Regions from separate parts of the Streptomyces agglomeratus genome, predicted to be linked through region 2. Evidence: riboswitches for the same ligand, from Rfam matches in the RefSeq annotation. Region 2 holds a riboswitch; the other holds the start of a gene.

Region 1 (6,908 bases), 2.1 Mb from region 2:
CTCCCAGCTCCTGGACATCGGTTACGTCACCGCCGACGACACGCTCGCCGGGCTGCTCGACATCTCGCCGGGCGGCCGGGTCCTGCGGATCGAGCGGCTGCGGCTGGCGAGCGGCGAGCCGATGGCGATCGAGACGACCCACCTGTCGGCGAAGCGCTTCCCGGCGCTGCGCCGCTCGCTCGTGAAGTACACCTCGCTCTACACGGCGCTGGCGGAGGTGTACGACGTACGGCTGGCCGAGGCCGAGGAGACGATCGAGACGTCGCTGGCCACCCCGCGCGAGGCCGGGCTGCTCGGTACGGACGTGGGCCTGCCGATGCTGATGCTGTCCCGGCACTCGATCGACGGCAACGGCGAGCCGGTGGAGTGGGTGCGCTCGGTCTACCGCGGCGACCGCTACAAGTTCGTGGCGAACCTGAAGCGGCCGACGGAATGACGGACTGACGCGACGGCACTCCCAGCGCGGCCGGGGGTCCGGGGGTCGCTCCCGGGACAGCACGGCGTGGCGAACCTGAAGCGGCCGACGGAATGACGCGGGCCTGACACGAAGGAGCTCCGGTACGGCCCTGACCTGCAATGGTCGGGCCGTGTCCGTACCGATATGCGGACAGGGGGTTACGGACGACGGTCACAGCACCTAGATTTCGCGCACGTTACGAGAAAGATCGCGCGAGGGGACGGATCGTCATGCCGGAGCCGCAGTCGACAACGCCAGCCCAGGGAAAAGGGGCCCTGTCCCCGAAGTCCATAGCCATCTGGGCCTCGGTGGCCCTGGTGGGCGCCATCGCCTGGGCCGTACTCGCCCTCTCGCGCGGTGAAGAGGTCTCCGCCGCCTGGATGCTGGCGGCGGCCCTCGGCTCGTACGCCATCGCGTACCGCTTCTACTCGCGCTTCATCGCCCACCGCGTCCTGAAGGTCGACAAGAACCGGGCCACACCCGCCGAGCGGCTCGACAACGGTGTCGACTTCCACCCCACCGACCGCCGCGTCCTGTTCGGCCACCACTTCGCCGCCATCGCGGGCGCGGGTCCGCTGGTCGGTCCCGTACTGGCCGCGCAGATGGGCTACCTGCCCGGCACGATCTGGATCATCGTCGGCGTCATCCTCGCCGGCGCCGTCCAGGACATGGTGACGCTCTTCTTCTCCACCCGGCGCGACGGCCGCTCGCTCGGCCAGATGGCGCGGGACGAGATAGGACCGTTCGGCGGCGCGGCCGCCCTGGTCGCCGTCTTCGCCATCATGATCATCCTGCTGGCGGTGCTCGCCCTGGTGATCGTGAACGCGCTCGCGCACTCGCCGTGGGGCGTCTTCTCCATCGGCATGACCATCCCGATCGCCCTGTTCATGGGCGTCTACCTGCGCGTCCTGCGTCCCGGCCGGGTCAGCGAGGTCTCCGTCATCGGCGTCGCGCTGCTGCTGCTCGCGATCGTCTCGGGCGGCTGGGTCGCGGAGTCCTCGTGGGCGGACACCTTCACGCTGGAGCCGGGCACGCTCGTCATCTGGATGATCGTGTACGGCTTCCTCGCCTCGGTCCTCCCGGTGTGGCTGCTGCTGGCGCCGCGCGACTACCTCTCCACCTTCATGAAGGTCGGCACGATCGGGCTGCTCGCCCTCGGCGTCTTCATAGCGCTGCCGACGATGAAGATGCCCGCCGTCACCGACTTCGCGACCAGCGGCACCGGGCCGGTCTTCGCCGGCTCGATGTTCCCGTTCGTCTTCATCACCATCGCCTGCGGCGCGCTCTCCGGCTTCCACTCCCTGGTCTCCTCCGGCACCACGCCGAAGATGGTCCAGAAGGAGACACAGATCCGGATGATCGGCTACGGCGCGATGCTGACCGAGTCGTTCGTCGCGGTGATGGCCATGATCACGGCCTGCATCATCGATCCCGGCCTGTACTTCGCCATCAACTCCCCCGTCGGCGTCGTCGGGGACAGCGTCCAGGCGGCGTCCGAGGCGGTGACGAACCTCGGCTTCTCCATCTCGCCCGAGGCGCTGGCCCAGGCCGCGAAGGACGTCGAGGAGCAGAGCCTGCTCTCGCGCACGGGTGGCGCGCCGACCTTCGCGCTCGGCATGTCGGAGATCTTCTCGGCCGTCGTCGGCGGTACCGCGATGAAGGCTTTCTGGTACCACTTCGCAATCATGTTCGAGGCGCTGTTCATCCTCACCACGGTGGACGCGGGCACGCGCGTCGGACGCTTCATGCTCCAGGACATGCTGGGCAACGTCTACAAGCCGTTCCGCCAGGTCAGCTGGAAGCCCGGTGTCTGGTTCGCCAGCGCGGTCGTCGTCGGCGGCTGGGGCTACTTCCTGTGGGTCGGCGTGCACGACCCGCTGGGCGGCATCAACCAGCTCTTCCCGCTGTTCGGCATCGCGAACCAGCTGCTGGCCGCCGTCGCCCTCGCCGTCTGCACCACGCTGCTCGTGAAGTCCGGCCGCCTGAAGTGGGCGTGGGTCACCGCGGTGCCGCTCGCCTGGGACGTGGCGGTCACGCTCACCGCGAGCTGGCAGAAGATCTTCTCGGACGACGTGAAGGTCGGCTTCTTCGCCCAGCGCGACAAGTACCAGGCCGGCATCGACGCGGGCCAGGTGCTGCCGCCCGCCAAGAACATGGACCAGATGCACACCGTCGTCACCAACTCGACCGTCGACGGCGTGCTGTGCGCGCTCTTCGCGGTCCTCATCGTGGTGGTGCTCGCGGACGCCGGCCGGGTCTGCCTCAAGGCGATCCGCGACCCCGAGAGCGTCAAGCTCCACGAGGCGCCGTACGTCGAGTCCAAGCTGGTCGCCCCCGCCTCGATCATCGCCACCAAGGAGGAGAAGGCCGAACTGGTCGCCGCCGGCGTCGGCCCGGAGGGCGGCAACCGCAAGGAGACGGCGGCCGCCGGGACGGGGACGCCGGAATGACGCTGACGGACGTTCGGCGGGCGGCGGGCCGGATCCGCTGGTACGTCCGCGAGCTGACCGGCGAGTCGGCGTACGACCGGTACGTCGCCCACGCGCGCTCCTGCGACCCCGGGGCGCCGGTGATGACCCGCCGCCAGTTCGAGCGCAGCCGCACGGACGCCCGCGAGGCGGACCCCCGCGAGGGCTTCCGCTGCTGCTGAACGGTCGCCCACGGGCCGCCGCGCCCCATTCGGGGGTACGGCGGCCCGTCGGCGTCAGCGCACCCACTCCTTCAGGGCTTGGGTCTCCAGGGTGAGTTCGACCGGGCCGGGCAGCGCCACCGGCTTGCCGAACGGGACGGTGTGCGCGTTCTCGTACGAAGGCATCACTGGGCGCGAGTGAGCCGTCGGGGCGCGCGGCCCTTGCGGTACGCCTGCACCTTCAGCCCTTGGTCCGGATGGAGCCACAGCTCGGGACGAGACTGCAAGCAGATGCGCGTCAGCCACTGAATGATTCACCCGTGGTCCCCGTCCGGAACAACCCTGCTCCTCAGCCGCCCGTCGATGAGCTCCAGACGCACGCCCTCGGTCGTGCGGGCGAGTATGCGCGTGGCCTCGTCGAACTCTTCGGGGAGCAGGTGGGGCCGGCCGGCGACAGCTGTCATGGGGCGTACCTCCTTGTGCTCACGACGATAGCGGCGCCCTGTGACAACTGCGGTCCCCTTCCCGCGTGACACAACATGTGGGGGGTGCATCATCCAACCGCCCCCACATGTATGCTCATGCTCGCTGTCGCCGCAGGGGAATCCGGTGTGAATCCGGAACTGTCCCGCAACGGTGTGATCGGTGTGCTTTTGTGCACCCGGGAGTCCGAAGACCTGCCGACGGTGTATCCGGCTCGACCGAACCGGATACCGACACGTCCGGGCCTCGCGGTTGGGCCGGTGGACGCTACGCGGTGTGCCGCCCTCGACGGGTGACGTGTGCCCGTACGCCCCCGCTCCCCCGCCGGCCCCGCGCCGAGCGAGGGAGAGCACCCCTGTGACCATCGCGTCAGCCGATCCGGCCACTGCCACGGAATCGACGGAGCCGTCCGACGGGCCCGGAGCCGGGACCGCACTGCTGCGGACCCTCACCGACCTGACCGCCGACCTCCCCGACACCGACCCGGGCAGAGTCGCCGCGGCCGCCCTGCGCGGCCGCAACGCGGCGTCCGACGCGGCAGAGCTGCGGGGCCTCGCCACCGACGCCGCCGCCGGGCTGATCTCCGAGGACCCGGCGTACTCCCGCCTCGCGGCCCGCCTGCTGACCCGTACGATCCGGGACGAGGCGGCGACGCAGGGCGTCCGTACGTTCTCCGAGTCGGTGTCCGTCGGCCACCGCGAGGGCCTGATCGCCGACCGCACGGCCGACTTCGTGAACGCCCACGCGGCCCGCCTCGACGCGCTGGTCGACCAGGACGCCGACGACCGCTTCGGCTACTTCGGACTGCGCACGGTCTACAGCCGCTACCTCCTGCGCCACCCCATCACCCGTCAGGTCATCGAGACCCCGCAGCACTTCATGCTGCGCGTGGCGTCCGGCCTCGCCAAGGACGACTCCCCCCCGGCCGCCGACGAGGTCGCCGCGCTGTACCGCCTGATGAGCCGCCTGGACTACCTGCCGTCGTCGCCGACGCTGTTCAACTCCGGTACGCGCCACCCGCAGATGTCGTCCTGCTACCTGCTGGACTCGCCGCTCGACGAGCTCGACTCGATCTACGGCCGCTACCACGAGGTCGCGCGCCTCTCCAAGCACGCCGGCGGCATCGGCCTCTCGTACTCCCGCATCCGCGCCCGCGGCTCCCTGATCCGCGGCACCAACGGTCACTCGAACGGCATCGTCCCCTTCCTGCGCACCCTCGACTCGTCCGTCGCCGCCGTGAACCAGGGCGGCCGGCGCAAGGGCGCGGCCTGCGTCTACCTGGAGACGTGGCACGCGGACATCGAGGAGTTCCTGGAACTGCGCGACAACACGGGTGAGGAGGCGCGGCGTACGCACAACCTGAACCTCGCGCACTGGATCCCCGACGAGTTCATGCGCCGCGTCGACGCGGACGCCGACTGGTCGCTGTTCTCGCCCTCCGACGTTCCCGAGCTCGTCGACCTGTGGGGCGACGCGTTCGACCAGGCGTACCGCAAGGCGGAGGCCGACGGCCTGGCCCGTACGACCATTCCCGCGCGCCAGCTGTACGGCCGGATGATGCGCACCCTGGCGCAGACCGGGAACGGCTGGATGACGTTCAAGGACGCGTCGAACCGTACGGCGAACCAGACCGCCGAGCCCGGCTCCGTCGTCCACTCCTCGAACCTGTGCACCGAGATCCTGGAGGTCACTGACGACGGCGAGACGGCCGTCTGCAACCTCGGCTCCGTCAACCTCGGTTCGTTCGTTCTCGGGAACGGCGAGATCGACTGGGAGCGGCTGGACGAGACCGTCCGCACGGCCGTCACCTTCCTCGACCGCGTCGTCGACATCAACTTCTACCCGACCGAGCAGGCCGGCCGCTCCAACGCCAAGTGGCGTCCGGTGGGCCTGGGCGCGATGGGTCTCCAGGACGTCTTCTTCAAGCTGCGCCTGCCCTTCGACTCGGCCGAGGCCCGCGACCTGTCCACGCGGATCGCCGAGCGCATCATGCTCGCCGCGTACGAGGCGTCCTGCGACCTCGCCGAGGTCAGCGGCCCGCTCCCGGCCTGGGAGAAGACCCGCGCGGCGCGCGGCGTCCTGCACCCCGACCACTACGGCGTCGAGGTCACCTGGCCGGAGCGGTGGGACGCGCTGCGCGCCCGTATCGCGAAGACCGGCATGCGCAACTCCCTGCTCCTCGCGATCGCGCCGACCGCGACCATCGCGTCCATCGCGGGCGTGTACGAGTGCATCGAGCCGCAGGTCTCCAACCTCTTCAAGCGCGAGACGCTCAGCGGTGAGTTCCTCCAGGTCAACGCGTACCTGGTGGAGGACCTGAAGAAGCTCGGCGTCTGGGACGCCCAGTCCCGCGAGGCGCTGCGCGAGTCCAGCGGCTCGGTGCAGGGCTTCAGCTGGATCCCCGAGGAGGTACGGGCCCTGTACCGCACCGCGTGGGAGATCCCGCAGCGCGGTCTGATCGACATGGCGGCGGCCCGTACGCCGTACCTCGACCAGTCGCAGTCCCTGAACCTCTTCCTGGAGACGCCGACCATCGGGAAGCTCTCCTCGATGTACGCCTACGCGTGGAAGAAGGGGCTGAAGACGACGTACTACCTGCGCTCGCGCCCCGCGACCCGCATCGCCCGCGCGGCCGGCTCCGGCGCGGCTGCCGCGGCCCCCATCCCCGTACAGCAGGCCCCGCCGCCCCGACGCGGACGCGATCGCCTGCTCCCTTGAGAACCCCGAGTCCTGCGAGGCGTGCCAGTAATCATGAGCGAAAACGCTGCAATCTCTAAAAACCTTCTCGACCCGGGCTTCGAGCTGACGCTGCGTCCCATGCGCTACCCGGACTTCTACGAGCGCTACCGGGACGCGATCAAGAACACGTGGACGGTGGAGGAGGTCGACCTCCACTCGGACGTCACGGACCTCGCCAAGCTCTCGCCGGGCGAGCAGCACATGATCGGCCGGCTGGTCGCGTTCTTCGCGACGGGCGACTCGATCGTCTCCAACAACCTCGTGCTGACGCTCTACAAGCACATCAACTCCCCCGAAGCGCGCCTCTACCTCTCGCGCCAGCTCTTCGAGGAGGCCGTGCACGTCCAGTTCTACTTGACGCTGCTCGACACCTACCTGCCCGACCCGGACGACCGCGCGGCGGCGTTCGACGCGGTGGAGGAGATCCCCTCGATCCGCGAGAAGGCGCAGTTCTGCTTCAAGTGGATGGACTCGGTCGAGAAGATCGACCGCCTGGAGACGCAGGCCGACCGCCGCCGCTTCCTGCTGAACCTGATCTGTTTCGCGGCGTGCATCGAGGGCCTGTTCTTCTACGGCGCGTTCGCGTACGTGTACTGGTTC
Region 2 (6,908 bases):
CTCGAACTGGTCGGACCCGGCGACCAGCCGGCGGCGGGCGAGGACCCGCTGGCCGCGCTGTTCGCGCAGGGCCCCAGCGAGGCGCCGTCCGACCCCGCGCTCGCCCGGCTCTTCCCCGACGCGTACGGCGATCCGCAGGCCGATCCCGACGACGCGCACGAGCGCGAGGTGCGCGCCAACTCCGCCGAGTTCCGGCGCTTCACCGAGAACGACCTGCGCGAGCGCAAGCGGGAGGACGCCCTCGCGGTCGTCCGCAGCCTCGACACGCTGGCCACCGGGGGCGAGGGCGGCGCCGTACTCAAGCTCACGGACGACGAGTGCAAGCGCTGGCTCGGCACGCTCAACGATCTGCGGCTGACCATCGGGACGCGCCTGGAGGTCACCGACGAGGACGAGAACGGGGAGCTGTACCGGCTGCCGGACTCCGATCCGCGCAAGCCGATGGTGATGGCGTACCTGTGGCTCGGCGCGCTCCAGGAGAGCCTCGTCGAAACGCTCATGCCCTGAATATGCCCTGACCTGTCCTGACATATCACTCATGGCGTTCGCTCAACGGACACTCAAATCCGGATAACGATCGGATTAACGCCTGGGGTCCCTTTGGGGCTCCAGGCGTTACTTGTCCCATTTTTCCCGTGGTGTGCGCCACATTGGGCGCAGTGGATCACTGTTGCGGGCGTGATAAATCTTCACGACCGCCCGGGGACGCCACCCCTGTCCCCGGGGGCGCTGACGCCGGCTGACCCCGGCACGCAACTCCATTCCACATCCGGGGGCCGAGCCCCTCAAAGGATCGTCACAGTCGATCCGAGCCGTTCAAGGCCGGATCGGCATGGAGAAAGGCGCGACACACCATGACCTCAGTGCAGGTCGACAAGCAGCACGACGGCAGTGAGGCCGAAGGCGCGACATCCGGCGAGGGTTACCAGCGCGGACTCGGGGCCCGTCAGATCCAGATGATCGCGATCGGCGGCGCCATCGGCACCGGCCTCTTCCTCGGCGCGGGCAAGGGCATCTCCATCGCCGGCCCCAGCCTGATCCTGGCCTACGCCATGGCCGGCCTCGTCATCTTCTTCATCATGCGGGCGCTCGGTGAGCTCCTCATGTACCGCCCGGTCTCCGGCTCCTTCTCGGAGTACGCCCGCGAGTTCGTCGGCCCCTTCGCCGGCTTCGTGACCGGCTGGACGTACTGGCTCTTCTGGGTCGTCACCGGCATCACCGAGGTCACCGCGGCCTCCGAGTACATGCAGTACTGGACCAAGGGCACCGACGGCTGGACCGATCAGCCGCAGTGGGTCTTCGCCCTGATCTTCACGGTCCTCCTCTTCTGCGTGAACCTGATCTCCGTCAAGCTCTTCGGTGAGCTGGAGTTCTGGTTCTCGATGATCAAGGTCACCGCGATCGTCGGCATGATCCTCATCTGCGCCGGCATCCTCACCCTCGGCTTCTCCGACGCCGGCGACACCGCCTCGGTCACCATGCTCTGGGACCAGGGCGGCTTCTTCCCCAACGGCATCGGCCAGACGCTGATGACCCTCCAGCTGGTCATGTTCGCCTTCCTCGCCGTCGAGCTGGTCGGCGTCACGGCGGGCGAGGCCAAGGACCCGCAGACGGTCCTGCCCAAGGCCATCAACACCGTCCCGTGGCGCATCGCCGTCTTCTACGTCGGCGCGCTGATCATGATCCTGTCGGTCGTCCCGTGGACCCACTTCCAGCCGGGCGTCTCGCCGTTCGTGGCGGCCTTCGAGAAGATGGGCCTCGGCGTCGGCGCCGCCATCGTCAACTTCGTGGTCCTCACGGCCGCCCTGTCCTCCTGCAACTCGGGCATGTACTCCACCGGCCGCATGCTGCGCGACCTCGCGCTCAACGGCCAGGGCCCGAAGTTCTTCACCAAGCTGACCAAGAACGGCCTGCCCCTCGTGGGCACGTCCTTCTCCGCCGCCCTGATGCTGGTCGGCGTGTGGATCAACTACCAGTGGCCGGGCGAGGCGTTCAACTACGTCGTCTCCTTCGCGACCATCTCCGGCATGTGGGCCTGGATCATGATCCTGGTCAGCCAGATCCGCTACCGGGCCAAGTCCGACCGCGGTGAGCTGCCGAAGTCCTCCTTCCGGGCCCCGGGAGCGCCGTACACGAGCTGGTTCGCCCTGCTCTTCATCGGCATGGTCATCGTGATGATGGGCGTCGACAAGGACGCGCGCATCTCGCTGTACTGCGCGCCGCTGTGGGCGCTGCTGCTGGGCGTGTCCTGGCTGGTGCTGAAGAAGCGCAACAGCGGGCAGGCTGCCGCCGAGCAGAGCTGATCCCAGCATGTGGTCCCGTCCGTACCATCCCTCGGTACGGGCGGGGCCCTTTGCTTATCCTGGGGCCCATGCTGACCCTTTCCCAGGCCCTGTACGACCAGATCGTCGCGCACGCCCGCGCCGACCACCCCGACGAGGCGTGCGGCGTGGTCGCGGGACCGGCCGGGTCCGGGCGCCCCGAGCGCTTCATCCCGATGCTGAACGCCGCCCGCTCGCCCACGTTCTACGAGTTCGACTCCTCGGACCTGTTCAAGCTCTACCGCGAGATGGACGACCGGGACGAAGAGCCCGTGATCATCTACCACTCGCACACGGCGACCGAGGCGTACCCGTCCCGCACGGACATCAGCTACGCGAACGAGCCCGGCGCGCACTACGTCCTGGTCTCCACCGCCGACACCGACGACGCGGGCCCCTTCCAGTTCCGCTCGTTCCGCATCGTGGACGGCGTGATCACGGAGGAAGAGGTCAAGGTCGAGGCGTAGCCCGGCCCCGCCACTGCGCCGTAAGGCTCCGGCCCGAATGATCTCCACACGGGACGCAGTGACAGACTGTGCACGACCCGGGCGGCAGGACCCAGGAAGCCGGTGCGAATCCGGCACGGTCCCGCCACTGTGACCAGTCATGACGACCGCCACGGCCATCGCCATGCCTGGAAGCCAGGAACTGACCTGCCGCCTTCCGCACCACCGACCAGGGGACGAGGAAATCCCCCGGAGGAGGCACCACCGTGTCCGGCCGTACCTGGCTTTCCCGCCGCGCGCTCCCCGCCGTCGCCGCAACCGCCGCCGCCCTGCTCCCCCTCACCGCCTGCACCACGGCGGACGACGCACCGGAGACCGCCGCGAAAGCGGCCCCCCGCTTCCCGTACACCGTCACCAACTGCGGCGTGAAGACGACCTACAAGGCACCGCCCACCCGCGTCGTCACCATGAACCAGCACGTCACCGAGGTCATGCTGGAGCTCGGCCTCGCCAAGTCCCTGGTCGGCACCGCCTACCTCGACGACAAGGTGCTCCCCAAGTACGAGAAGCAGTACGAGGCCACCCCCGTGCTCGCCAAGGAGTACCCCTCGTACGAGAAGCTCCTCGCCGCCAACCCCGACTTCGTGTACGGCGGTTACGCCTCCGCCTTCTCGCCCGGCGACGGCCGCAGCCGCGACACGCTGAAGAAGTCCGGCATCGACTCCCGCCTGAACACGGAGTACTGCGCCGACGGCAAGACCTCGATGGAAGCCCTCTACCAGGAGATCCGCGAGGTCGGCCGCACCTTCGGCGTCGCCGGCCGCGCCGAGCGCTGGATCGACGAGGCCAAGGCGGTGAACGCCGCCACCGAGAAGAAGCTCGCCGGCGTCGACCCGGTCTCCGTCTTCGTCTACGACGGCGGCGACAAGACCGCCTCCACCGTCGGCGGAGCGGGCATCGGCCACGAGATGGTCGGACGCGCGGGCGGCGAGAACGTCTTCGCCGACCTCCCCAAGCCCTTCGCCGACGCCTCCTGGGAGACCGTCGTCGACCGCCGGCCCGAGGCCATCGTCATCCTCGACTACGGCAGCACCACCGTCGCCCAGAAGAAACAGCGCCTCCTCGACGACCCGGCCCTCGCCGACGTCCCCGCCGTCAAGAACAAGCGCTTCGCCGTCCTGCCCCTGTCCGACATGGTCCTCGGCGTACGTGCCCCGGCCGCCGTCGACAAGCTCGCCCGCCAACTCCACCCCGAGCTGAAGAAGTAGCGGGCACGGACGTGAGCTGCGAGACCCCCGCCGCCCGCGGGCGGCTGCGCTACACCCTCCTCGTCGCCGCGCTCGCCGCCCTCCTCGCGGCAGCGGCGGTCGCGGGACTCGCCCTCGGCTCGGTACGCATCCCCGCCCCGCAGGTCCTGGAGATCGTCACCGGCGCCGCCGACGCGGGCCCGTACCGCACGATCGTCCTCGACGTACGGCTGCCCCGCGTCCTGCTCGGCGCCGTCGTCGGCGCCGGGCTCGCGGTCATCGGCACCGTCCTCCAGGCCCTCGTACGCAACCCGCTCGCCGACCCCTTCCTCCTCGGCGTCTCCTCCGGCGCCTCCGTCGGCGCGGTCGGCGTCATCGTCCTGGGGATCGGCGCCGGCCTCGCCACCACCGTCACCGTCCCGCTCGCCGGCTTCGCGGGCGCGCTCGCCTCGCTCGTCCTCGTCCACGCGCTCGCGCGCGGCGGCGGCGCCATGACCACCGGACGCCTCCTCCTCGCCGGAGTGGCCGTCTCCTACATCCTGTCCGCCCTGACCAGCCTGCTGATGGTCACCTCCGCGCGCGCCGACCACCTCAAGGAAATCCTCTACTGGACCCTCGGCGGCCTCGGCAGCGCCCGCTGGGACATGCTCGCGCTCCCCACGACCGTCCTCGCGCTCGGCACAGCCCTCCTCGTCACCCTCGCCCGGCCGCTCGACCTGCTCCTGGCCGGCGAGGAGGGCGCCACCGTCCTCGGCCTCGACACCGGCCGCTTCCGCGCCGCCGTGTTCGTCCTGGCCTCGCTCCTCACCGGCGTACTCGTCGCCTTCAGCGGCGCGATCGGCTTCGTCGGCCTGATGGTCCCGCACGCCGCCCGCATGGCCGTCGGCGCCGGACACCGCCGGCTGCTGCCCGTCGCCGCGCTCGGCGGCGCGGCCTTCCTCGTCCTGGCCGACCTGGCCGCCCGTACGGTCGCCGCACCCCAGGACATCCCCGTCGGCGTACTCACCGCGCTCACCGGCGGCCCCTTCTTCCTGTGGCTGCTGCGCCGCCGGGCGTACGGCACGACCGAAGGAGCCCCCGCATGACGACCCTCACCGCCGAAGGGCTCTCGTACGGCATCGGGGGCCGCCACCTCGTCGACGACGTCACCCTGACCGCCGCCGACGGCGAGACCGTCGGGCTCGTCGGCCCCAACGGCAGCGGCAAGACGACCCTCCTGCGCTGCGTGTACGGAACCCTGCGCCCCACCCACGGCCGCGTCCTCCTCGACGGCGACGACCTGCACGCCATGAGCCCCAAGACCCGCGCCCGGCGCATCGCGACCGTCCCCCAGGACGGCGGACAGGGCGGCTTCGAACTGACCGTCCGGGAGGTCGTCGCCATGGGCCGCTCCCCGCACAAGCGCTTCTGGGAACAGGACACGGCCGCCGACGACACCCTCGTACGGGACGCCCTCGCCCGCGTCGGCATCGCGGACCTCGCGGCGCGCGCCTTCCCGTCCCTGTCCGGCGGCGAACGCCAGCGGGCACTGACGGCGCGCGCCCTCGTCCAGCAGCCGTCCCTCGTCGTACTCGACGAGCCGACCAACCACCTGGACATCCGCTACCAGCTGGAGATCCTCAGCCTGGTCCGCGACCTGGGCACGACCAACCTGCTCGCCCTGCACGACCTGAACCTCGCGGCGTACTACTGCGACCGCATCTACGTCCTGGACGGCGGCCGGGTCGTCACGTCCGGCACCCCCGAAGAGGTCCTCACCACCGACCTCCTGCACACCGTCTACGGGGTGTCCGCCGAGGTCAGCATCCATCCGACGACCGGCTCGCCGACCGTCGTCTATCTACCGGTGTCCAAGTGACGAGCACATTTCGCCCACAATGTGAGATCACATACCGGCAAGTGGGCCGGGAATCTATACGATGACCGCATGGTTCCCCACGACGTGAGTGAGACGACGCCGAGCACCGTGCTGCTCGTGGCGCGCCTGCACGTCGACCTGTGCCGGCTCGCCAGCGCAATCTGTACGGCCCGAACGGCCTGAGCCGCGGGCCGTCCGGCACACGTACACGCACACGCTTGCCCCTGCGCGGGGGACGAACTGCCGCGCGCCTTTCACGCCACCCTCCTGACAGGAGTCGAAAGCCATGGCCATCGAGGTCCGCATCCCGACCATCCTCCGCACCTACACCGACGGCGCCAAGGCCGTCGAGGGCAACGGCGACACCCTCGCCGACCTCTTCACGGACCTGGAATCGCGCCACGCCGGCATCCAGGAGCGCATCGTCGACGGCGGCCAGCTGCGCCGCTTCGTGAACGTCTACCTCAACGACGAGGACGTCCGCTTCCTCGACGGCATCTCCACCAAGCTCGCCGACGGCGACAGCGTCACCATCCTCCCGGCCGTCGCCGGCGGCATGGTCTGATGCGGTACGACTCCCCGCTGGCGGCGGTCGGCAACACGCCGCTCGTCCGCCTCCCGAGGCTGTCCCCGTCGGAAGACGTCCGCATCTGGGCCAAGCTGGAGGACCGCAACCCCACCGGCTCGATCAAGGACCGCCCCGCGCTCCACATGGTCGAACAGGCGGAGAAGGACGGCCGGTTGACGCCGGGCTGCACCATCCTGGAGCCCACCAGCGGCAACACCGGCATCTCGCTCGCCATGGCGGCCCGCCTCAAGGGCTACGACATCGTGTGCGTCATGCCGGAGAACACCTCCCAGGAGCGGCGCGACCTGCTCGCCATGTGGGGAGCGAAGATCATCTCGTCCCCGGCGGCGGGCGGCTCCAACACGGCCGTACGGGTCGCCAAGGAGCTCTCGGCGGAGAACCCCTCCTGGGTGATGCTGTACCAGTACGGCAACCCCGACAACGCGGGGGCGCACTACGCCACCACCG

The links. Region 2 has a riboswitch for cobalamin ahead of AS594_RS21560 (ABC transporter substrate-binding protein). Riboswitches for the same ligand answer to the same signal wherever they lie in the genome.
Region 1: another riboswitch for cobalamin. It lies ahead of AS594_RS11975 (ribonucleoside-diphosphate reductase subunit alpha); the one in region 2 lies ahead of AS594_RS21560 (ABC transporter substrate-binding protein).

The regions. Positions count from the first base shown of each region.
Region 1 covers NZ_MEHJ01000001.1:2,852,194-2,859,101, forward strand. Annotated here, with positions in the region: gene AS594_RS11955 (GntR family transcriptional regulator) at 1-436, shown strand, start outside; gene AS594_RS11960 (carbon starvation CstA family protein) at 688-2,907, shown strand; gene AS594_RS11965 (YbdD/YjiX family protein) at 2,904-3,107, shown strand; gene AS594_RS47560 (hypothetical protein) at 3,401-3,550, opposite strand; cobalamin riboswitch at 3,662-3,785, shown strand; partial or broken gene AS594_RS11975 (ribonucleoside-diphosphate reductase subunit alpha) at 3,927-6,318, shown strand; gene AS594_RS11980 (ribonucleotide-diphosphate reductase subunit beta) at 6,321-6,908, shown strand, end outside.
Region 2 covers NZ_MEHJ01000001.1:4,951,799-4,958,706, forward strand. Annotated here, with positions in the region: gene AS594_RS21545 (DUF2017 domain-containing protein) at 1-507, shown strand, start outside; gene AS594_RS21550 (amino acid permease) at 855-2,303, shown strand; gene AS594_RS21555 (M67 family metallopeptidase) at 2,372-2,788, shown strand; cobalamin riboswitch at 2,858-2,992, shown strand; gene AS594_RS21560 (ABC transporter substrate-binding protein) at 3,097-4,035, shown strand; gene AS594_RS21565 (FecCD family ABC transporter permease) at 4,047-5,099, shown strand; gene AS594_RS21570 (ABC transporter ATP-binding protein) at 5,096-5,872, shown strand; gene AS594_RS47590 (putative leader peptide) at 5,942-6,055, shown strand; gene AS594_RS21575 (MoaD/ThiS family protein) at 6,159-6,437, shown strand; gene AS594_RS21580 (PLP-dependent cysteine synthase family protein) at 6,437-6,908, shown strand, end outside.